Regions from separate parts of the Marinobacter albus genome, predicted to be linked through region 3. Evidence: predicted binding sites of a transcription regulator. Region 3 holds the regulator's gene; each other region holds the start of a gene.
What was found. Region 3 encodes sigma-54, which starts transcription at its own class of promoters, with help from an activator protein. Its sites were predicted from a motif close to ANTGGCATNNANNTTGCTNT; they were not measured.
Positions count from the first base shown of each region.

Region 1: the regulator sigma-54 is predicted to act here: its motif matches at 5,118-5,137, upstream of glnK (P-II family nitrogen regulator).
Region 2: the regulator sigma-54 is predicted to act here: its motif matches at 4,675-4,694, upstream of flhA (flagellar biosynthesis protein FlhA).

Region 1 covers NZ_JASSQD010000002.1:655,128-663,104, forward strand. Annotated here, with positions in the region: gene speA (biosynthetic arginine decarboxylase) at 1-1,860, opposite strand, end outside; gene speE (polyamine aminopropyltransferase) at 2,072-2,953, shown strand; gene QQF73_RS14490 (DUF6316 family protein) at 3,053-3,247, shown strand; gene QQF73_RS14495 (ammonium transporter) at 3,314-4,597, opposite strand; gene glnK (P-II family nitrogen regulator) at 4,670-5,008, opposite strand; gene QQF73_RS14505 (accessory factor UbiK family protein) at 5,391-5,645, shown strand; gene QQF73_RS14510 (YifB family Mg chelatase-like AAA ATPase) at 5,716-7,248, shown strand; gene trmB (tRNA (guanosine(46)-N7)-methyltransferase TrmB) at 7,322-7,977, shown strand, end outside.
Region 2 covers NZ_JASSQD010000001.1:1,499,113-1,507,089, forward strand. Annotated here, with positions in the region: gene fliR (flagellar biosynthetic protein FliR) at 1-598, shown strand, start outside; gene flhB (flagellar biosynthesis protein FlhB) at 624-1,760, shown strand; gene QQF73_RS07050 (class I SAM-dependent methyltransferase) at 1,818-2,672, opposite strand; gene QQF73_RS07055 (uracil-xanthine permease family protein) at 2,653-3,909, opposite strand; gene upp (uracil phosphoribosyltransferase) at 3,912-4,550, opposite strand; gene flhA (flagellar biosynthesis protein FlhA) at 4,777-6,957, shown strand; gene flhF (flagellar biosynthesis GTPase FlhF) at 7,019-7,977, shown strand, end outside.
Region 3 covers NZ_JASSQD010000001.1:1,291,423-1,299,399, forward strand. Annotated here, with positions in the region: gene QQF73_RS06075 (YhdP family phospholipid transporter) at 1-463, shown strand, start outside; gene QQF73_RS06080 (carbon-nitrogen hydrolase family protein) at 476-1,315, shown strand; gene yjgA (ribosome biogenesis factor YjgA) at 1,335-1,865, opposite strand; gene mgtE (magnesium transporter) at 1,901-3,262, opposite strand; gene QQF73_RS06095 (HPr family phosphocarrier protein) at 3,379-3,648, opposite strand; gene rapZ (RNase adapter RapZ) at 3,656-4,540, opposite strand; gene ptsN (PTS IIA-like nitrogen regulatory protein PtsN) at 4,569-5,039, opposite strand; gene hpf (ribosome hibernation promoting factor) at 5,126-5,434, opposite strand; gene QQF73_RS06115 (RNA polymerase factor sigma-54) at 5,545-7,071, opposite strand; gene lptB (LPS export ABC transporter ATP-binding protein) at 7,230-7,955, opposite strand; gene lptA (lipopolysaccharide transport periplasmic protein LptA) at 7,933-7,977, opposite strand, start outside.

The DNA of each region.
Region 1 (7,977 bases), on a different contig from region 3:
CAATGCCGTCTGGTTTTGTTCCGACAGGTCACTGGCGCGGAACTTGTGCCGATACGCCTGCAGCAGGGAGTCGGGCTCGAAGTTCACATAGCGAAGCACCTTGGCAACGGTGTCGCCGTTGATTGGCTTGCCGATTTCGAAGCCGCCGTCCGAGCCCATTCGTACGTCCACCGAGTGGGTGTCGCCGAACAGGTTGTGCATATCGCCGAGAATTTCCTGATAGGCGCCAGTCATGAAGAACCCCATCAGCAATGGCTCCCCGGGCCGGTCCTCCGGGAGCGGCAGGGTGGTTTCGGTGCCCTGGCCGTCAACGTACTGGTCGATACGGCCGTCCGAGTCGCAGGTGATGTCCTGAATGACGGCGCGGCGATTGAGCGGTCGGTTAAGACCGTTAATGGGCATGACCGGGAAGATCTGGTCAATACCCCAGACGTCGGGCAGCGACTGGAACAGGGAGAAATTCACGAACAGTTTTTCAGCAAGTTTCTCGTTCAGTTCGTCAATGATCTCCCGATGCGCCCGGTTGGCGGTATCCAGTTGGCTGCGGAGCATGCGGCAGCAACGGGTGTAGAGGGTTTCAGCGTCGGCTCGCTCTCGCAGGGACAGCAGGCCGTGGGCGAACTGGGCGTGAACGTCGGCCATGGCGTGCATTACGTCGTGATAGATCTCCGCCAGCGACCGGGGCGTGTCGGCATCCTCAAGGCTTTGCAGGTCCCGCCACAGGTCATGCAGCGGGCCTGAGGCTTCGGCAGCGGGAGGCTTCGGGTCGCGATTGTCCGGTACTTCCCGGTCTATCACGTTGGTCACCAGCACCGAGTGGTGCGCGGTCAGGGCGCGGCCGGACTCGCTGATCAGGTCCGGATGCGGCAGGCCGTGCCGGTCGCACTCCGCCTGCAGCACATGAATGACGTTGTAGGCGTATTCGTGCACGCTGTAATTCATCGAGCAACTGCTGCGGGAGCGGGTGCCTTCGTAATCCACGCCCAGGCCACCTCCGATGTCGACGGTGCCGATGGGCGCCCCCATTTGCCGCAATTCACTGTAGAAGCGGGCACATTCCCGCAAGCCGGTCTGGATGTCCCGGATGTTCGCGATCTGGGAGCCAAGGTGGAAGTGCAACAGCTGCAGGGTGTCCAGCGCGTCGGCGTCACGCAGTGTGTTGACCACATCCAGAACCTGGCTTGCCGACAGGCCGAACTTGGATTTTTCGCCACCGGTGTTCTGCCAGTTGCCTTTGCCGATGGTGGCAAGCCGGGCGCGGACCCCGATCAGGGGGGAAACGTCCAAGTCCCTGGCTTCCTTGAGAATCAGTGGCAGCTCTGACTGCTTTTCCACCACGATGAACACCCGGTGGCCCAGTTTCTGGCCGATCAGCGCCAGGCGGATGTATTCCCGGTCCTTGTAGCCATTGCAGACGATCACCGAGCCTGGCTGGCGGGACATGGCCAGCACTGCCATGAGCTCGGGCTTGCTGCCCGCCTCCAGTCCGATCTGGCCCTTGCTGGCGGCCGGCTCGGCGGACACCAGTTCCTCGACCACCCGGTGCTGCTGGTTCACCTTGATCGGGTAGACCGCTGTGTACCGGCCCTGGAAGTCCTGGTCTGCGGCAACCCGATTGAAAGCGTCACACAGCTTGTTGACCCGATCATGGAGGATGTCGGTAAAACGTATGAGCACAGGCAGCTGAACGCCGGAATCCGACAGCGAGCGTGTCAGTTCCGGCAGGTTGATACGCGCCGGGCTGCGACCGCGGTCCGGGCGAATCAGGACTTCGCCTTCCTCGTTCACGCCGATGTAACCATCGCTCCAATGGGCGATATTGTAGACCTTGTGAGCAGCGGTGCCGCTGGATTCGCTCATGCTTGCTATCCTGTCAGAAAACCGGGGCCGTCCGGGTACAGGTAACCGAGGCCGTTGTTAGGTCGCATTGTATGGATTCCGCACGCAGGCTAAAAGAACCGGGTGTGGAAAATACGTGGCGTATCCCGTTGATTAAAGCTTTAGCTGCCCGGGTGGCATCCCTACAATACGCCTTTTGACCCCGCTTACGGACCACAGCAGGAGAAACATGATGACGGCATTGAACGAAGGCTGGTTTACCGAGGTGTTTCAGGATCAGGGAACCGCCTTTTCCCTGCAGGTGAAGAAGAAACTGCATGAAGAGCAGACCCCGTTCCAGAAACTGGAAATCTATGAAACCGAGACCTTCGGCAATCTTATGGTACTGGATGGCTGTGTGATGCTCACCAGCCGGGACAACTTCCTGTATCACGAGATGATGACCCATCCGGCCCTGTTCACGCATAAAGACCCGAAAAAAGTGGTGATTGTCGGTGGTGGTGACTGCGGCACCCTGAGGGAAGTGCTCAAACACCCCGGGGTGGAAGAAGCCTGGCAGGTGGAGATCGACGAGCGGGTGACCCGCATGTCCGAGAAGTACTTTCCGGAGCTGTGCGAATCCAACGGAGATCCTCGAGCCAACTTCTTTTTCGGCGACGGAATCCAGTGGGTCCGCGATATCGAGCCGAACAGCCTGGATCTCATTATCATCGACAGCACCGATCCGGTGGGCCCGGCTGAAGGCCTGTTTGCGCTCGACTTCTATCGCGACGCGATGCTGGCCCTGCGTGACGGCGGCCTGATCGTGCAGCAGAGCGAATCGCCCCTGCTGCACACCAACACCATCATCAAGTCGATCCACGAGGATATGCGCAAGGCCGGCTTTGACCATGTCCAGACCCTGCCGTTCCCGCAACCGGTGTACCCGACCGGCTGGTGGAGTTGTACCATGGCCGGAAAAGACAAACCGGTCCGCTACTTCCGAGAGGAGGACGCCGACAACCGTCCGTTCGTGACGCGTTATTACAACGCCGGCGTTCATAACGGAGCCCTGGCCATGCCCCAGTTCATGCTGGATGCCCTGGAGGATCCCGTTCTACCCGGTGAAGCCTGAAGCGCTCGTCGACTCGACAGCCTGACCAATTTGGCTACACTCAGGGGTGTGCTCAGAAAGTGAGTGGTGCCGTGGTTCGCTGTGCAGGAGATGTGGAAAATGGATGTACGCAAGGGTGAGGCAGAACGTCACTGGTTTCGCAGTGATCGGTTCGAGTTGGTGAATGGACAATGGTATTTTCAGACCCGAGAGGGATCGCTCGAAGGTCCATTCGACAATATCAGGGAGGCACAGATGGAATTGCTGCTGTATCTGCGCCACTCCGACGATGTGCTATACAGCGGTACAGGCTGAAAACGCGCAACCAAGAAACAAAAAAGGCGCCCCGAGGGGCGCCCTTTTTGATCCTGTCAGCTGGGATTACGGCTTGGTGCTGACAAACTCCGGGTAGGCTTCCATACCACACTCGGACAGATCCACACCTTCGTACTCGTCTTCTTCGGAGACCCTGATGCCCATGATGGCTTTCAGGATGCCCCAGACGATGAGGCTGGTACCGAAGACCCAGACGAAGATGGTGAGCATGCCCACGAGCTGACCCATGAAGGTCGCGTCTGCGTCGGACAGCAGAACTGCGAAGATGCCCCAGATACCGACCACACCGTGGACGGAGATGGCACCGACCGGATCGTCGATACGCAGCTTGTCGAGGGTGACGATGGAGAAGACCACTATCACACCACCAACGGCACCGATGATGGTGGCCAGCAGCGGAGACGGATCAGCCGGCTCAGCGGTGATCGCTACGAGACCAGCCAGGGCGCCGTTCAGGGCCATGGTCAGGTCAGCCTTGCCGAACATGATGCGTGCCACGATCAGCGCGCCGATCAGACCGCCCGCTGCGGCAGCGTTGGTGTTCAGGAACACGTTCGCAACTTCGTTGGCGACGCCGATACCACCCAGTTTCAGGGTAGAGCCACCGTTAAAGCCGAACCAGCCCATCCACAGGATGAAGGTACCAAGCGTTGCCAGTGGCAGGTTGGCGCCCGGGAAGGCCTTGATCTGGCCGTTCGCGCCGTACTTGCCCTTACGAGCGCCCAGCAGCAGGACGCCAGCCAGAGCGGCAGCTGCACCAGCCATGTGAACGATACCGGAACCGGCATAGTCGCTGTAGCTCAGCTCGTAGATACCGAATACGGAATCACCGTTCCAGGTCCAGGAACCCTGCATCGGGTAGATCACGCCACACATGACAACGGCGAAGGCCAGGAAGGCCCACAGCTTCATGCGCTCGGCGACCGCACCGGAAACGATGGACATGGCAGTGGCAACGAAGACCACCTGGAAGAAGAAGTCGGAAGCACCGCTGTACTCACCCATGTCGCCAAAGCCCGCTTCGGTCGAAGCAGCCAGAACGCCGGCTACTGCCGCGTCGTCCATTTCAGCAACGGTGGTGATGCCGCTCAGGAAGATACCGCCGCCGTACATGATGTCGTAGCCGCAGATCAGGTACATAGTGCAGGCAACGGCGAACAGGGCAATGTTTTTGGTCAGGATTTCAGTGGTGTTTTTCGCACGCACCAGACCCGCTTCCAGCATTGCGAAACCCGCGGCCATCCACATGACCAGGGCACCGCACACCAGGAAGTAGAAGGTGTCCATTGCGTACTGCAGTTCAAAGATATGATTAAGATTGCTTTCCATGTGAAGCCCTCCGCACGAGGCTTTTCAGGTTATAAATTTTTTTGCGTTGGCTGTTCGTTTATTCGAGCTGGATCAGACCGCTTCTTCGCCGGTTTCGCCAGTCCGGATCCGGATGGCTTGCTCCAGTTCAGTCACGAAGATCTTGCCGTCACCGATCTTGCCGGTGTTGGCCGCCTTGGTGATGGATTCGATGACCTGGTCAAGCAGGTTGTCGCCGATGGCAACTTCCACCTTAACCTTGGGCAGGAAATCCACTACGTATTCCGCGCCACGGTAAAGCTCTGTGTGGCCTTTCTGCCGACCGAAGCCTTTGACTTCAGTGACGGTTACGCCTTGCACTCCAATCTCGGATAGTGCCTCACGGACATCATCCAATTTGAAAGGCTTGATGATCGCTGTCACAAGTTTCATTGCTTTCTCCTTGATATAGCCGTCTCAGCAGAGAGGGCCCGTCGGCCATTTGCTGAGTTCGGGATGCTGCCACCTCGCACACCAATTGTGCGGATTGCGTGCGAGACCTGTAGCATCGTATGTGCCAACGCAAAAAAAACATTAAATAACAGTGCGTTACCTAATGTCTGTCCCAGTTTGGAGCAAAAGCGTGCACCAAAAATGGGCGCTGTACCCCGGAATGAGCCAAATTAGAGCGGGCTCTGTCGGAGCGTCGTCGGGCATTATACCGTCGACCGGATACAGTATGGCAGGGGCTGCGGTGTGATACACTCCCGCGAAGCGGTTACAGGCCCTGTCCTTTGGTCTGGATCGTCCATTATTTGAACCAGCGAGGTGATGCGTGAAAGGTCCGCAGGATTTTTTCTCCCAGTTGCAGGGCCAGTTTGGCCAGTTCGTTCCCGATATGGCCCGTGCTGCCCGGGAAGACTTTGAGGCTCAGGCGCGGGCCACCGTGATGGCCGTGCTGTCTCGCCTGGAACTGGTTACCCGGGAAGAGTTTGATGCCCAACAGGCCGTGTTGATGAAGACCCGTGAGAAGGTCGAGGCCCTTGAACGCCGGGTTACTGATCTCGAGCAGAAACTGCAGGACCAATAACCTGTAGTGGGCCGGCAGGATGCCGCGCCCGACTATCTCACCTGCTGCCAACAGACCATGGAAGGTTGTCATGCTTGCTATTGTTCATTCCCGCGCCAGTATTGGCGTATCCGCTCCCGCGGTGACCGTCGAAGTCCATCTCTCGGGTGGCCTGCCCGCACTCTCCATCGTCGGTCTGCCGGAAACCGGTGTCAGGGAAAGCAAGGACCGGGTTCGCAGTGCCCTGCTCAATGCCGGTTTTGAGTTTCCTGCCCGCCGGATCACCATCAATCTGGCGCCCGCCGACCTGCCTAAAGAGGGTGGTCGATTCGATTTGCCCATTGCGCTTGGCATTCTGACCGCCTCTGGCCAGCTTCCTCCCGACAGCCTCAGTACGCTGGAATTTGTCGGAGAATTGTCCCTTGATGGTGCACTCCGTCCTCTGAAGGGCATTCTTCCCGCAGTGCTCGCAGCCCGCGGCGATGGTCGTGTTCTGCTGGTGCCCCAGGCCAACGCCGAGGAAGCCGCACTGGCCAGCCAGGAGGATGTTCTGGCGGCGGGGCACCTACTGACCGTGTGTGAGCATCTCTCAGCCCGCGCAAGACTGATCCCGATTGGGAGGGCATCAGCGCTGCTCAATTCGGCGGGGGCCGGGGACGTGCCGGACCTGTCCGATGTTCGCGGCCAGGCCGTTCCCCGGCGAGCCCTGGAAGTGGCCGCGGCCGGAAACCACAATCTGCTGTTCTTCGGGCCGCCCGGCACCGGCAAGAGCATGCTGGCCAGTCGCCTGCCGGGGATTCTGCCGGCCTTGAGCGATGAAGCCGCCATGGAGGTCGCCAGTGTGCATTCGGTTGCGGGCCTGGTGTCAGGGACCGAAGGATGGCGCAGGCCTCCGTTTCGCGCGCCCCACCATACCGCGTCCGCCGTGGCGATGGTTGGTGGTGGCAGCAGTCCCCGGCCAGGGGAGATCTCCCTCGCCCATCGCGGCGTACTTTTCCTCGACGAGTTACCGGAGTTCGAACGCCGGGTGCTTGAGGTGCTGCGAGAACCCATGGAAACCGGGGAAATTGCCATCAGCCGGGCGGCACGGCAGGTTCGTTTCCCCGCCTCTTTCCAGGTGTTGGGAGCGATGAACCCTTGCCCGTGCGGATTCAGCGGGCACCCCACTGTTGAGTGCCAGTGCACACCTCAGCAGGTTCTGCGCTACCGATCGAAAATTTCCGGACCGCTTCTGGACCGGTTCGATTTACACGTCGAGGTGCCGGTTCAGAGCGGCGATCTCCTGATGCGACCGGGCGGGGAGGGGGAATCCAGTGCGGTGATTGCCGCCCGGGTTGCTGAGGCTCGATCGCGTCAGGCTGCCCGCGGGCATCTGAATTCGGCTTTGTCAGGCCGGGTTCTGCACGAGGCCTGTCGGCTGGATGGGCCGGGTGAGCGCCTGTTGTCTGGCGCGATGGAGAAGCTGGGGCTTTCGGCGCGAGCGCTGCACCGCATTCTCAGGGTGGCCCGGACCCTCGCGGACCTTGAAGGTTGTGACGCGCTGGCCCAGGCGCATCTCGTCGAAGCGCTGGGGTATCGCCAGCTTGACCGCCGGCAGGGGCAGAACTCGCTGGTGTCCTCTTGAGTCCGTTGTCTCTGGTAAACTGTCGCCAACAATCCGTTTAATCAGACCCGCAATTCGCGGTTGAGGATTTCAGATGACCGACCAGAATGACCCACAAGAGCCGAAAGACGCGGTCGCCGATTCGCCGATCACAATGCGTCGAGGGGTGCGCAGCTTTGTCCTGCGCCAGGGCCGGATGACCGAGGGCCAGAAGAAAGCGTATGAGCGCAGCTGGCCTAAATACGGCCTGACCCGAGAGGATGGCATGATCGATCCGCGTCAGGTGTTCGGGCGTGATGCCATGCTCAATCTGGAGATCGGGTTTGGCATGGGCAAGTCGCTGGCCGATATGGCCGAGGCTGCGCCTGAGCAGGATTTCATCGGCGTCGAGGTTCACCTACCCGGGGTAGGTGCGCTGCTGAAGGAACTGGAAGATCGAGGTCTGGAGAATGTCCGGATTTACAACATTGACGCCAATGACGTCATCGATCTGTATTTGCCGGATGCCTGTCTTGATCGGGTCATGGTGTTTTTCCCGGACCCTTGGCACAAGAAAAAGCACCACAAGCGCCGGCTGATCCAGCCGGAGTTTGTTCAGCGGCTTCGTCACAAGTTGCGGGTGGGTGGCATTCTGCACCTGGCGACGGACTGGGAGAACTACTCCGAGCACATGATGGAGGTGATGAGCGAGTCGGAAGGCTTTGCCAATACCCAGGCCGTGGGTGAGTTTTCACCGCGGCCAGACGATCG
Region 2 (7,977 bases), 210 kb from region 3:
GCCGCAGGTGGAAGCGTTGAGTGCCGATGCGGTCGTCATTACCCTGCAGCAGATCCTGATCGGCGTGGGGCTCGGTTTTGCCCTCACCGCCTTGTGGCAACTTTTCGTCGTCGCCGGTCAGATGATCGCTATGCAGATGGGTCTCGGCTTTGCGTCCATGGTAGATCCGGCCAATGGCGTCAACGTGCCGGTGCTGTCCCAGATCTACACCATCACGATTACCCTGCTGTTCCTGGCCATGAACGGCCATCTTGCCGCGTTTGAGGTCTTTATCGAAAGCTTCCGTACCCTGCCCATTGGCCTGGAGGGTTTGGGGCAGGGCGGTATCTGGGACCTGGCGCACCGCATCAGCTGGATGTTTGCCTCTGCCATGCTGCTGGCGTTGCCGGCGGTGACGGCCGTGCTGATTGTTACTATCTCCTTTGGTGTGACGACCCGCGCTGCGCCTCAAATGAATATCTTCGCACTGGGTTTCCCGATTGGCCTGATTTTTGGATTGTTTGCCATATGGGTCCTGCACGCCAACTTTCTGCCGCACTTTGATCAGTACACGCGGGAGACGTTCGATTTCATGAGACAGCTGCAGGGCCAGCCCTAGGCACTAACACCAAAGACGCTGAGCCATGGCCGAAGAGAACGACAACAGCCAGGAAAAAACGGAAGAGGCCACGCCCCGAAGGCTTGAGAAAGCCAAAGAGGAAGGTCAGACGGCCCGCTCCCGGGAACTGGCGACCATGGCGGTGCTGATGGCGGGCGCCGGCGGTCTGCTGATGTTTGGCACCAGTCTCGGTGCTGCGCTCGAAGGGATCATGCGCGACAGTTTCGTGCTCGAACGCTCCGCGATCTTTGACACCCGCCACATGAGTATCCAGCTCATCGCTTCCGCCAAGGAAGCGGCATGGGCACTGTCTCCCATTCTGGTCGTGTTGTTGATAGCCGCTATCTTTGGCTCCATCGGCATTGGCGGCCTGCTGTTCAGTGGCAAAGCCATCACGCCGAAGCTGAACCGAATGGACCCCATCAAGGGCCTCGGCCGGATGTTCTCCGCGCGCTCGCTGGTGGAGCTGGTCAAGGCCATTGCCAAGGTCAGTCTGGTGATGGCCCTTGCGGTCCTGATCCTCGATCTGAGAACCGAAGATCTTCTGAGCATTGCAGAAGAGCCTGCCGTTCCAGCCATGGAACACGTGTTGTGGACGCTGGGCTGGAGCTTTTTCCTGCTTTCCTGCGCAACCATCATCGTTGCCCTGGTCGATGTGCCTTTCCAGATCTACGACCATCAGAAGAAGCTTCGAATGACTAAGCAGGAGGTCAAGGACGAGTTCAAGGACACCGAGGGTAAGCCGGAAGTCAAAGGCAGGATTCGCCAGCTGCAGCGCGAAATGGCCCAGCGTCGCATGATGCAGGATGTGCCTACCGCGGACGTGGTCATCACCAACCCGACCCACTATGCCGTGGCGTTGAAATACGATCAGGGCGCCATGGCAGCGCCGGTCGTGGTGGCCAAGGGTGCGGACGAAGTTGCTTTCAAGATCATGGAAATCGCCCGGGAGCACAAAGTGGAAGTCCTCCGCACGCCACCGTTGGCCCGGGCGGTCTACCACAACACCGATATTGGTGAAGAGATCCCCGACGGCCTCTACATGGCCATCGCGCAGGTGCTGGCCTACGTGTTCCAGCTCCGCCAGTTCCGCAAGGGGCGTGGTCCAAAGCCCGGCATGCCTGACCTTCCGATTCCTTCTGACTTGAAGCGCGATATCTAGATTGGTTTCGTTCCCTGGCCTGTGAGTTTCGGGCGAGGGCCGTGCCAGTCAGCGAGTTCAGGAGCGAGCTTCGATAACCCGAACCATCGGCTCCCCGCGGCTTTCCGGAATCGGTAGTGTCCCGTACCACGCCCGCGGATCATGAACCCTCGTGGAGCGGAATCCGCAGGCAAGGAAGTGCTGTCGTGCTTCGTCGTCATTCCGGAAATGGAATGACACTTGGCTCCGTGTGGCGGCGCCGAGAACGGACCCGAGTGCTCGCAGGGTGCCGTCCAGAAGAGGCTGTTTCGGGCGGTAGTAACTCTCGGAAAGATAGAGCGAACCGGGGCGCTTTGCCATCGCCGCGGCCAGGCGCCGCCAGAAGTCGCTGATAACTGCCAGGGAGAAATAGCTGGTCAGCCCTTCGGTGACAATAATCACGGGTCTGGTGTTGTCGAAGACGCGATCGATGACCTGTTCAAGGCAGTACTCGCCACGCTCGGCCAGAATGTCGATCGGGGTAACCTGGTGGTGGTCCCCCAGTCGGCCTGTGGCGAGCAGGCGCAGCGCTTTACGCCCGGCCATGTCCGGCAGGTCCGCTTCGACCATGTGAAGCCGCGGGTGCCGCTGTCGCAGCCGGATGCCCCTGGGAGACATGCCGCAGGCGATTTCCAGGACCTGGTCGATACCCTGGTGATTTATGGCCTCGTCGATCAGATGATCAATGATCAGATGGCGCTGGAGCAGGAAGGTCCGGATGTTGCCGCCGATGGCGGCCTTGCTGGCCGCTTCGAACGGCGTCATCAGGTGATAGAGCCAGCGGCCCTGTTGGGTGGCGAGGGCGTCGTCAGAAAGGCCATACCGGTGCCAGACGGCACCGGTATAGAGGGCGGTGAAGCTGATCCCCGAGCTGTCAGTCGGTTTGGTGCTCATAAATTGCCTTGCCCCATGCCTCGCGACTGCCTGGCAGGATCAGGTTCAGGATAATGGCGGCCACCGCACACAGGGCGATGCCTTCGAGGTGTCCCAGAACCATGCCACCGATACCGAAGACCAGGGTGACGCCCACAATCACCAGGTTGCGCGACTGGGAAAGGTCGACCTGATGACGAATCAGGGTGTTGAGGCCGACCACGGCAATAGAGCCGAACAGCAGGCACAGGATGCCACCCATGACCGGAACCGGAATGGTCTGCAGCGCCGCGCCAAACTTGCCGACGAACGCCAGCACAATGGCGATGACGGCAGCCCACCACATGACCCGGGGATTGAAGTTCTTGGTTAGCATGACCGCACCGGTGACTTCCGAATAAGTGGTATTGGGTGGGCCACCGAGCAGAGCCGCCGAGCTGGTTGCCAGGCCGTCGCCCAAGAGGGTGCGATGCAGGCCCGGTTTTTCGAGGTAGTTCTTGCGGGTGACGTTACCGATGGCCAGGACGTCGCCAATGTGCTCGATGGCCGGAGCGATGGCGACCGGAATCATGAACAGGACGGCGCCCCAGCTGAACTCGGGTGCGACGAATTTCGGCATGGCGAACCACGCCGCTTCCTGAACGGGGGTGGTGTCGACGATACCGGCAAAGGCCGACAGCACGTACCCGGTGATGACCCCGAACATAATCGGAATCAGGCGAAAAATGCCGTGCGACCAAACCGACATGACGATGGTCACCGCCAGTGAGATCATGGCAATCCAGATGGCCGTGTCGTAGGGAATGAGCTGGGTCGCTCCGTCACCGGTGCGGCCCGAGGCCATGTGCACGGCGACCGGGGCCAGGCCCAGGCCGATCGTCATGATTACCGGGCCAATCACCACGGGCGGCAGCAGGGCGCGGACAAAACCCGTGCCGCGAAGGCGAACCAGGCCGCTGAGCAGGATGTAGAGAATACCGGCCGCCATCAGGCCGCCCATAGTTTCCTCCATGCCGAATTTGCCCTTGGAGGCGATGACCGGGGCGATGAAGGCGAAGGATGAGGCCAGGAAAATCGGGATCTGGCCCCCGGTGACGATGTGAAAAATGATGGTGCCGAGGCCTGCGGTGAACAGGGCGACATTGGGGTCCAGCCCGGTGATCAGGGGCATGAGGACCAGGGCGCCAAAGGCGACCAGCAGCATTTGCGAACCGGCGATGGCCTGTTTCCAGATCGGGTCGTTGGTATGATCCTGCATGCTTATACGTCCTTCTGCTTGGTACCAAAGATCTTGTCACCGGCATCGCCGAGGCCCGGCAGGATATACCCTTTCTCGTTCAGACGGTCGTCAACCGAGGCGGTATAGATCGAAACGTCCGGGTGCTTTTCCAACACTTTCTTGACGCCTTCGGGAGCCGCAACCAGCACGAGGGCCCGAATTTCGGTGCTGCCCGCTTTCTTGAGCAGGTCGATGGTGGAAATCATCGAGCCGCCGGTCGCCAGCATCGGGTCCACGATCAGCGCCATTCGCTGATCCAGTTCGCCGACCAGCTTTTCCAGGTAGGTGCTGGCCTCCAGGGTTTCTTCGTTGCGGATCTGGCCGACCACACTCACCCGGGCGACCGGGATCAGGCTCAGGACGCCGTCCAACATGCCCAGCCCGGCTCGCAGGATGGGAACGATGGTGATTTTCTTGCCGTGGATCTGCTCAACGTTGACCGGGCCCGCCCAGCCTTCAATCGTCTTTTCCTGAAGATTAAAATCCTTGGTGGCTTCGTAAGTCAGCAGGGCGCCAACCTCCTGTGCCAGTTCACGAAAATTCTTGGTGCTGATGTCCGCCCGGCGCATAAGGCCGAGTTTGTGTCGGATCAGTGGGTGTTTAACCTCGTGGATTGGCATGGGTCACCTGTGTGTCTGGTTGGTCTGTCGTGGTTTTTCAGCGCGTTCAAATGGCGCAAGGATACCGTATCTGAGGAGGAACGTCAGGCGACACCGGGAGAAAGCCCGGGGAATTCGGGTAAGGAGTGGTACGGATCTTGCGATGCCACCTCCAGAAGGCGCCAGGGCGTCAGACTTTCGACCCTGAAACCCTCTTCAGGTAAAGCCAAGCGGAGAAGAGTCCTGCATGGACAGAGCATTAGTCCTTAACAACGTCAAATCCCTGACGCGGGGAAATCTGGGCATTCCCATTATGCTGATGGGGCTTCTGGGCATGATGATCCTGCCGATGCCCGCGTTCCTGCTGGACGTTTTCTTCACTTTCAACATTACCCTGTCCATCGTCATCCTGCTGGTGTGTGTTTACGCCATGCGCCCTATGGAATTTGCCTCCTTCCCCACGGTGCTGCTAGTGGCGACGCTTCTGCGACTGGCCCTTAACGTGGCTTCCACCCGCATCGTACTGCTGGAAGGTCATGAGGGTGGAGACGCTGCAGGTAAGGTGATCGAGTCTTTTGGTGCCGTGCTGATTGGTGGCAACTACGCCGTGGGGCTTGTGGTCTTCGCCATCCTGATGATCATCAACTTCCTGGTGGTTACCAAGGGCGCCGGCCGGGTCTCCGAAGTCAGCGCCCGCTTTACCCTCGACGCCATGCCGGGCAAGCAGATGGCCATCGACGCCGACCTGAACGCCGGTTTGATCAACCAGGACGAAGCCAAGCATCGCCGGTCGGAGATTGCCCAGGAAGCCGACTTTTACGGCTCGATGGATGGCGCCTCGAAGTTCGTCAAAGGCGATGCGGTTGCCGGCCTTCTGATTCTTGCAATCAACATCATCGGTGGCGTGGCCATTGGCATGTTGCAGCACGATTTGACCTTCGGGCTGGCCATGCAGCGTTATGCACTGCTGACCATCGGTGACGGGCTGGTGGCCCAGATACCCTCACTGCTGCTGTCCACATCCGCCGCCATCATGGTTACCCGGGTGACCTCCAGCCAGGACATGGGCGGCCAGATCCTGAGCCAGATGTTCAGTGCGCCCAAGGCCTTGGCCATCGCGGCCGCCATCCTCCTGATTCTGGGTCTGATCCCGGGGATGCCGCACGTTGCTTTCCTCGGGCTCGGCAGCCTCGCAGCGGCCGCGGCCTGGTATATCTGGAAGCAGGATCGCCAGACCGTTGAGGAAGACGGGGTCTTCCCGGGTCGTGGCGGCGCCGTGGGCGTGCCGCGCTCGACGGGGCAGGATCTGCCGCCCGGCGGAGACAGTGGTGGTGATGCCGGCCGTCAATTACCCGCGCCCGGGGAGAGCAAAGAGTTGGGCTGGGACGACGTCGCTACGGTCGATATTGTCGGACTGGAAGTGGGGTACCGGCTGATTCCCCTCGTGGACAAATCCCAGGGTGGTCAGCTGCTGAGCCGGATCAAGGGCGTGCGTAAAAAGCTGTCGCAGGATCTGGGCTTTCTGATGCCGTCGGTACACATTCGCGACAACCTGGACCTGATGCCCAACGTTTACCGCATCACGCTGATGGGCGTGACCATCGCTGAGGCTGAGATCCATCCGGAGCGGGAACTGGCCATCGATCCCGGCCAGGTGTTCGGGAAGGTCGAGGGAATCCAGGGCAAGGATCCGGCTTTCGGGCTGGATGCCATCTGGATCGAGCCTGACAAAAAGGACCAGGCCCAGACTCTGGGCTACACCGTGGTTGATGCCAGTACCGTGGTTGCGACCCATCTGAACCAGGTGTTGCAGAAGCATGCCCATGAGCTGCTGGGGCACGAGGAAGTGCAGAAGTGGCTGGATCAGTTGGAGAAAGTGTCGCCGAAGCTGGCCGAGGAGCTGGTGCCGACGACGGTGTCCATCAGCCTGTTGCTCAAGGTGCTGCAGAACCTGTTGAAGGAAGAGGTCCCCATTCGGGATATGCGCTCGATTGCCGAGGCCATCGTCAACGTTCATCCCAAGAGTCAGGATCCGAAACTGCTGACTACGGTGGCGCGCCAGTCCCTGCGACGGATGATCGTTCAGAGTATCTGTGGCAACGAATCGGAGATTCCGGTCATCACCCTCGATCCGGATCTGGAACAGTTATTGCTAAAGTCTGTTCAACAGAGTCAACAATCCGGCGGTCAGGACGACATCGGTCTGGTTCTGGAGCCGAACATGGTGGAGAAGCTGCAGCGTTCCCTGCAGGACAGTGTTCAGCGCCAGGAAATGCTGGGCAAGCCGGCAATTCTGCTGGTTTCCGGACCGTTGCGACCGGTACTGGCGAGGTTTGCGAGCTACGGGGTAGAGCGCCTGCACGTGCTCTCCTACCAGGAAATACCGGATAACAAACAGATCACTATCGTGGCGTCCGTCGGTCAGTAATGACACGGACCACAACGCGGCCAGCGCCCGCAAAGGGGTTGCCGGTGGAGGATGAGTCAGTATGAAAGTAAAACGGTTTTTCGCTCAGAGCATGGCAGAGGCGCTGAAGCAGGTCAGTGAGCAGATGGGGCCGGATGCCGTGATTCTTTCCAATCGTCGTGTTGACGGTGGCGTCGAAATCGTGACGGCACTGGACTACGACGAGAACATGGCGCGCCAGCGACTGGGTGACAAGGCCGAGTCTGCCATCAACGGGTCGCGGCTGGCGGAAATGCAGGCCGACCAGCATCGCCGGCTCGAGGACGAGCTGAACCGTTCCCGTGATCGAATCCGTGAAGTGCGGGAAAAGCGGGCAAAAGCGGGTGCAACCTATTCCGGCGCCACGTTTGCGGATCTGAACGAGGCAGCCTCGTCCGGCTTTGACGAGTCGGTGGCAGCGTCTGCGCCGAATGCTCGGGGGTATTCCGATGAGCTGGCCCAGATGCGGGCTGAAATCAGCTCACTCAAGGATATGATGAGCGGCCGTTCCGCCGAGCCGGCAAAGCCAGTCAGCAATGCGCTCCAGCAGCGGCTGGCCGAGCGACTGCAGGAGTTTGGTCTGAGCAGTGACCTGGCGGGTTCGCTGTCCCGCCGTCACAAGGGCGGCCGGCTTGAAGATGGCTGGAAGCAATCCCTGAAAATGCTGGCAACCGGCGTCCGCACCTCGCGCCAGGAATGGCCGGACGAGGGAGGGGTCTACGCGTTGGTTGGTCCGACAGGTTCCGGTAAGACCACCACCATCGGCAAGCTGGCGGCGCGTTATGTGTTGCGACACGGAGCGGACTCCCTGGCCCTGGTGACGACTGACCGCTACCGGGTGGCCGCTCACGAGCAGCTGTTCGTGTTTGGTCGGATCCTGAACGTTCCGGTGCGGGTGGTGGATGAAAGCCATTCGTTGGACGATATTCTGGACGAGCTGTCCGGTCGGCATCTGGTGTTGATCGATACCGCCGGCCTGACCAGCTCGGACAAAGGCTACCA
Region 3 (7,977 bases):
CATCCTGGAGCAGAACAATACCGCCCAGCTGTTCCGGGTGTTTAACCTGCTTAACGCCGATACCCTGTGGCGCCGCCTGAAGTTGGATTTCTCCGATCTCTATGAGCGGGGAGTTGCGTTCGATGCGATTTCCGGTAAAGCACAGCTCATTGACGGCTTGATCACCATGGATCCGGAAGTTCAGGTGGTTGGCCCCTCGGGCGCGTTCAAACTGAGCGGCTCTACTGATATTGCTGATGAGACATTGGACATGCGTCTGGTGGTGGTGCTGCCTCTGACCCAGAATCTGCCGCTGGCGGCATTGTTGATGGGGGCCGGGGCACCGATTGGCGGGGCATTGTTTGTGCTCGACAAGATTCTGGGCGATCCTTTGAGCAAGCTGACCAGCGCGTCCTACGGTGTCACCGGCACCTGGGACGACCCACAGGTAGATCTCCAGCGGGTATTCGATACCGGCGAATAGCAGGAGCCTTTTATGACCCAGACTGTCTCTGCCCGGGTTGCCGCCATCCAGATGGTGAGTACCCACGACATCGACGCCAACCTTGAGGAAGCGCGCCGACTGCTTGCCGAAGCTGCCAGGCAGGGAGCTTCGGTGGCGGTCCTGCCGGAAAACTTTGCGGTCCTGGCAACCCATCAGATGGTGGATCGTGGTCAAGGCGAAGCCGGCGACCATCCACTCATCCGATCTTTTCTGGCGGAGCAGGCGAAAACGCTGGGAATGTGGATTGTGGGTGGTTCCCTTCCAATCGCCGCGCGACCGGATGGCTCGGGTATCGATCACCGAGTCAGGGCCAGTTGCCTGGTTTTTGATGCCCAGGGCCGGGAAGTGGCCCGGTACGACAAAATCCACCTGTTCGATGCCATGGTGGATGACGCTCACGGGCAATATCGGGAATCCGACACCTTTGAGCCCGGCGAGGGGGTGGTGACTGTTGACACCCCTGCCGGCAAGCTCGGCCTGGCCATCTGCTATGATCTTCGGTTTCCGGAGCTATTTCGTGCTCTGAGGGAGCAGGGAGCTGAATGGGTATGTCTGCCCAGTGCATTCACCTGGCAAACCGGGGATGCCCACTGGCATGCCCTTATCCGTGCCAGGGCCATAGAGAACCAGGTGTGGGTGGTTGCACCGGGACAGGGTGGCCAGAACAGCGAGCGGCGGCGCACCTATGGCCATTCCTTGATCTGCGATCCATGGGGGAAGGTGGTGACCGAGCTGGCCGAAGGGCCGGGGGTGGTTGCCGCTGAACTGGATTTGGAGCAGCTCAAACAGTTGCGCAAGCGCATGCCAGTCTGGGAACACCGCCGGCTATAGGGCCGGCGGCAGCTGAGGATCAGTGGGTCGCTTCGGCGTCGTCAATGCATTCGCGCAGGTAGCGGAAGAGCTTGCGGGACTGGCCCGTGTTTTTCTGCTTCTCGACATCTTTCCGCGCGTTTCGTGCCAGATTGCGCAGGTGTTGCATATCGGCGGTCGGGCAATAGCTGAAGAATTCACCCACCACTGAATCTCCCTCGGCGATCATGCGGTCGCGCCAACGTTCGGCAAGGTGATGGCGCCGGGTGTGTTCCTCGCTGCCCGCATCGAAGGCATCAATAGCCCGTTTCAGGGCGTCCGGATCGTCTTCCTGACGAATGATCTTGCCAACATATTGCAGGTGCCGGCGCTTTGCCTCGTTCTGTCGAATGCGGCGAGATTCCTCGATAGCGGCGCGCAGGGTATCGCTGATCGGCAAGGTGTCGAGCTGGTCGTTGCTCAGGTCGAGCATCCGTTTGCCCAGATCCTGTAACGCATGCATCTCCCGTTTGAGCTGGGATTTGCTCTTGCCGAACTCGTCCTCGTCGTCGTACTGATCATGCTGACTCATGGTAGATCCGTTGTTATTCGGTCGTTGTTCATCAATTACGCGTAAAATATGGTGGCGAGGCCCAGAAAGGACATGAAGCCGACCACATCGGTAACCGTCGTGAGGATCACGCTCCCTGCCAGCGCGGGATCAATATTTCTGGATTTCAGGAACAGGGGCAGGACTGTCCCCACAAGGGCCGCGGCCACCAGGTTTATGACCAGGGCCGCGGCAATCACCGCTCCGATGAGCGGATCCTGGAACCAGGCCGCAGCGGCGGTGGCAACAACCAGGGCCCAGAACAGCCCGTTCAGGGCTCCCGACAGGAACTCCCGGTTCAGCAGCCAGCCGACGTTGGCGCCGCTGATCTGGCCTACCGCCATACCCCGGATAACGAGCGTGAGGGTCTGGCTGCCCGCTATACCACCCATGCTGGCGACAATGGGCATGAGCACGGCCAGCGCCACCACCTTGGTGATGGTTTCTTCAAACAGGCCGATGACAGCCGAGGCGATGAACGCAGTGATAAGGTTAATGCCAAGCCATACCGCGCGTCGCCGGGTCGTTTTCCAGACCGGGGCAAAGGTATCCTCGTCCTCATCAAGACCGGCCATGCTCATCAGTGAGTGATCGGCATCCTCGCGGATAACGTCGACCACGTCATCAATGGTGATCCGCCCCAGCAGCCTGCCATCCTCGTTCACCACCGGGGCCGAGATCAGGTCGTAACGTTCGAACAGCGTCGCGACCTTGGTATCCGAAAGGGAGACCGGAATGGGGTCGATGTCGGTGTCCATCACTTCCCGCACCGTGGCTGCGGGATTGGATACCAGCATTTTCGTGATTGGCAGCATGCCGATGAACTCGTCGCGGCGGCTTACCACAATCAGGCTGTCGGTCATCGGGGGCAGGTTGCGGTGTCGGCGCAGGTAACGTAATACCACGTCGATACTGATGTCAGGGCGCACCGTGATGGTGTCCGTGTTCATCAGGCCGCCGGCCGTGTCCTCGGGGTAGGAGAGTACCTCTTCGACCCGCTGGCGGTCCTGCTCGTCCATGGTGTCCAGAACTTCCTGGATCACCGTGTCCGGTAATTGCTGAAGCAGGTCGGCGAGATCGTCTGACTCGAAATCTTCAATGATATCGGCCAGTTCCTGGGCGTTCAGCTGGCTCAGGAAGTAACCGCGGATATCGTCGCTCAGGTACTGGAGGACTTCCCCTTCCAGTTGCTTGTCCACCAGGTTCCAGAGCAGCGCGCGCTGGCGAGGTGGGGACGATTCCAGGAGGTGGGCAATATCACTGGGGCTCAGGCCGCCATTCAGGATGCGGGCAACCTGTTTCAGGGCGCCGCTATCCAGAGCCTCGCTCAGGGAGCGGAGACGCTGGCGGGCCTGGCTTTTCTCCAGAATATCGGTCATGGATCACCCACAGTCAGAAAACCCTCGTATTATAACGGAGTTAGGAGGCAGAGGTGAGAGAGAGTTGTAGGTGAATTCCACAGAAACCGACGGTGCACGGGTTTTACGTCGGGTAATTACTCGCCTTCGCCGAAATAGTCGTTGATTAATTCCGTCAGGGCTTCAATGGCCGCTTCCTCGTCAGGGCCATCGGCGATGAGCTCCACATCGGTGCCCTGGCTGGCCGCAAGCATCATCACCTGCATGATATTTTTTGCGTCCACATCCCGGCCTTTTCCGCTGATCCGCACGCTACTGTCAAATTCGGACGCCGTTGCGACCAGTTTTGCAGTCGCCCGGGCGTGCAGTCCCAGTTTGTTGATGATGGTTATGGGGCGACGAATCATGGTGCGCTCAGATTTCTCCCCGGGCCTGCAGGTGCGGTAATTCCGTGTGACGAACCTGAACGTTGCTGTAGGTTTTCCGGAAATGTCTGCACAGTTGCTCGCTCACGTACACCGAACGATGCTGGCCACCGGTGCAGCCAATCGAAATGGTCATGTAACTGCGGTTGCTGTCGGCAAAAGAAGGTAGCCAGGTTTCCAGGAAGCTGGTCAGGTCGCCGATCATTTGGCCCGTGGCCGGTTCCTTTTCCAGAAAATCGATAACAGGTTGATCGGTTCCAACAAACTTGCGCAGGCTGTTATCCCAGTAGGGATTCGGCAGGCAGCGAACATCGAATACGTAATCCGAGTCAAGGGGGACGCCGTGCTTGAATCCGAACGACTGGAAGAGCAGGGCCAGCTCCTGATCCTTGCGGCCGACAACGCGCTGTTTGATCATGTCACGGAGTTCGTACATCGACATGCCGGTCGTGTTCACGTAAAGGTCACAGAGCTTGGACAGTGGCTCGAGGAGTTTTTTCTCGTTACTGATCGCCTCGCGCAATGAGGTCCGGTCGTCGCTCAGCGGGTGCTTTCTCCGGGTGGCGTGAAAGCGCTGGAGCAGGGACTGCTCGTCCGCATCCAGAAAAATGATCTCGACGGTGACCCCGGTTTCCTGCAGCTGACGGTAAATGACCTCGAAGTTGGCCAGCTCCCCGGACAGGTTGCGTGCATCGATACTGACAGCCATTTTGTGGAGTCGCCCCGGCGATTCCTGCGCGGCCGCTTCGCGGGTCAGGGGAAACAGCAGCCCGATGGGCAGATTATCGATGCAGTAGTAGCCGAGATCCTCGAGCACATGGAGCGCCGTACTCTTGCCGGAACCGGATCTGCCGCTCACGATGATCAGTTTCATGGGCACTCTGTCTCCACTCTCTGGGGTGTTACTCGGTCGCAGTGGTCATGCGCTTGTATAGTGTGGTGGCGTCATCACACTGCCGAAGCCCATCGCAGAACGCCCGCTCGTTGAACTTCTCCGCCAGCTGGCTGAGCAGTTCCAGGTGTTCGCTGGTGGCCTCCTTGGGGACGACGAGGGCAAACACCAGATCCACGGGCTGGTTATCGATGGCGTCGAACTCGATGCTTTCCTCGAGCGTCAGCAGAACGCCTACCACGTGATCCAGTCCTTCCAGCCGACAGTGGGGTATGGCAATACCCTGGCCAATCCCGGTACTGCCGAGACGCTCCCGGGACACCAGGTTATTGAAGATCTGGGTCTCGCTGAGCGATTCGTCGTGCCGGTGGATCTGTTCGGCGATGAATTCCAGCACCCGCTTCTTGCTTGATGCCGGTACCCGGCATAGGGTCAGCTCCGGTGCAAGGATGTTATCTATGGTCAGGGATGTGTCGCTCATGAATCGACTGCATTTCCGTAAAAAAAAGGCTGCGGCAGGTGCTCCATGCCGCAGCGCGATGAGATGACATGCATGAAAACGGGCGGTTAACGAGAGCCGTTTCCGTGCATCCGGTCTACATTCTTTTCCTTGTGCTTGAGGATCTGGCGGTCCAGTTTATCAATCAACCCGTCGATCGCTGCGTACATATCCTCGTTTTCAGCCTTTGCGTGAATATCACCACCAACCACGTGCAACGTTGCTTCCGCCATCTGACGCACCTTTTCCACCTGCAGGGTAACCTGGCAGTTACTGATATGGTCAAAGTGTCGTTCAAGTTTCTCGAATTTTTCTGAGACGTAATCCTTCAGTGCGGGAGTCAGTTCTACGTGATGGCCTGAAATGTTGAGTTGCATAGGCGTCTCCTGTTGTCATCATGCCGGTCCCAAAAGGCCGGACTGAGGGCTGGCGCACACCGCGCCGGCAAAGTTTGGCTCGGAGGAGCGCTGTACTCGACAGTGCTCCCCTAAACCAGTCTTTTTCGCTCGTTAGAGGGTGGAATATGCATCGCTTCCCGGTACTTGGCGACGGTTCGACGGGCCACTTTGATGCCCTGTTCCCCTAGCATGGCTGCAATTTTACTGTCACTCAACGGCTTTTTCGGAGTCTCGGCCGCTATCAGCTTCTTGATCATTGCACGGATGGCTGTCGATGAACATTCCCCGCCTTCATCGGTACTGACGTGGCTGGAGAAAAAGTACTTGAGCTCGAAGATTCCCCGCGGAGTGTGCATGTATTTCTGGGTGGTGACCCGGGAAATCGTCGATTCGTGCATTTCCACCGCCTGCGCTATGTCGGAAAGGATCAGTGGCTTCATGGCTTCTTCGCCCTGATCCAGAAACCCCTGCTGGTGCTCGACGATGCGTGTTGCCACTTTCAGCAGGGTTTCATTGCGGCTCTGCAGGCTCTTGATAAACCATTTGGCTTCCTGCAACTGATCCCGCAGGTAGGTGTTATCGGCACTGCTGTCTGCTCGCCTTATAAGAGAAGCATAGCTCGCATTGACGCGGATGCGTGGTGCAATTTCAGGATTCAGCTCAACCCGCCACCTGTCGTTGTGTTTGCGGACGATGACATCGGGAATCACGTAATCGGGTTCGGCGCGATCAATGACGTCGCCCGGACGCGGATTCAGACCGGTGATCAGGGCCAGGACTTCCCGCAACTGATCTTCCTTGAGCCGGCTGCGGCGCAACAACTGGGCGTAGTCCCGGTTGCCCAGCAGATTGATGTAGTGGGTGATGACGAGGCGTGCCTGGGCCAGCCAGGGGGTGTCAGGCGGCAACTGGTTCAGTTGGATCAGCAGGCATTCCTGCAGATCCCGGGCAAATACGCCGGGTGGGTCGAAATGCTGCAACCGGTGCAGCACCGCTTCCACCTCGTCCAGTTCAAGCGGGTCTTCCTCGTTTTCATCCAGCAGCCCTGAATGGATCTCGTCCAGCGGGCTGGTCAGGTAACCCCGTTCGTCCACCGCATCCATCAGGGCATGGGCAATGGCCTGATCACGTTCACTCAGTGGTGTCAGGTTCAACTGCCACTCAAGGTGGTCCTGCAGGGTTTCACTGGGGGAATTGCGGGTTTCGAAGTCGTGATCGTTTTCGTCGTCGTTGCGGGCCGCCGGGGCAGGGGCGGACTGATAGATATCATCCCAGGCGGTGTCGACCGGAAGATCGTCGGGGATGTTATCCGGTATCTCGTTTTCGGAGGTCCAGTCGGGGCCGTTTTCCGACTCATCCCAGTCGGTGTTGGTGTCAGAGCCCGCATCTGCTGCCGTTTCCGCGGCTGATTCTTCGTGGCTGTTATCATCGTCACTGGATGCGGTGTCGGCCTGATCGTCGTCTTCCGAGGTTTCCAGCATCGGGTTGGATTCCAGAGCCTGCTGGATTTCCTGCTGTAGATCGAGGGTGGATAGCTGTAGTAGCCGGATCGCCTGTTGCAGCTGGGGCGTCATGGTCAAGCTCTGACCCAGCTTTAACTGTAAGGAGGCTTTCATAACCATGGTTCAGGATCCGTCACTCATCAGGCTCTGCTTTACCGTAAGTTCAAAAAAATTGTTGTATGCCGGTCACTTGCCCTTGGCGCGAAACAGCCTAGCAAGTTCTTTGCCGAGTTTACTTGCTCGGGTTCATCAACACAATCGGGCAGCACTGCTCACAAACGGAATTCATTACCGAGGTAAACCTCTTTTACTTGCTGGTTTGCGAGAATGGTTTCCGAATTGCCGGACGCAATGATGTGTCCCCCGGAAACAATGTATGCCGTTTCACAGATGTCCAGGGTTTCCCTCACATTGTGGTCTGTGATCAGTACCCCAATGCCTTTGTCCCGCAGGTGGCGGATAATGTGCTTGATGTCGCTTACCGAAATCGGGTCCACGCCGGCAAAGGGTTCGTCCAGAAGGATAAAAGCCGGTTCCATGGCCAGTGCCCGGGCAATTTCGACGCGCCGGCGTTCGCCTCCGGACAATGCCATACCCACGCTGTCGCGAATGTGGGTAATGTGGAATTCCTCCAGCAGTTGCCCCAGCCTGCTTTCCCGGTCGGCCCGGCTCAAGCCCTTGCGGGTTTCCAGAATCGCCATCAGGTTGTCGCGGACGGTCAGTTTCCGGAACACCGAGGCTTCCTGGGGCAAATAGCCGATCCCTTTTCGGGCCCGGCCATGCATGGGCAGTGGCGTGACGTCCTGGCTGTCAATCGTGATGCGGCCCCGGTCGGCCGGGACCAGCCCGACGATCATGTAGAAACAGGTGGTCTTGCCTGCACCATTGGGGCCCAGCAGGCCGACGATCTCGCCACTGCGAATCTCCAGCGAGACATCAAGCACCACTTTTTTCTGCTTGTAGCTTTTTGCCAGGTTACTGGCTCTCAGAACTGCCATCGGATCCCTGTATGCTCCTGGT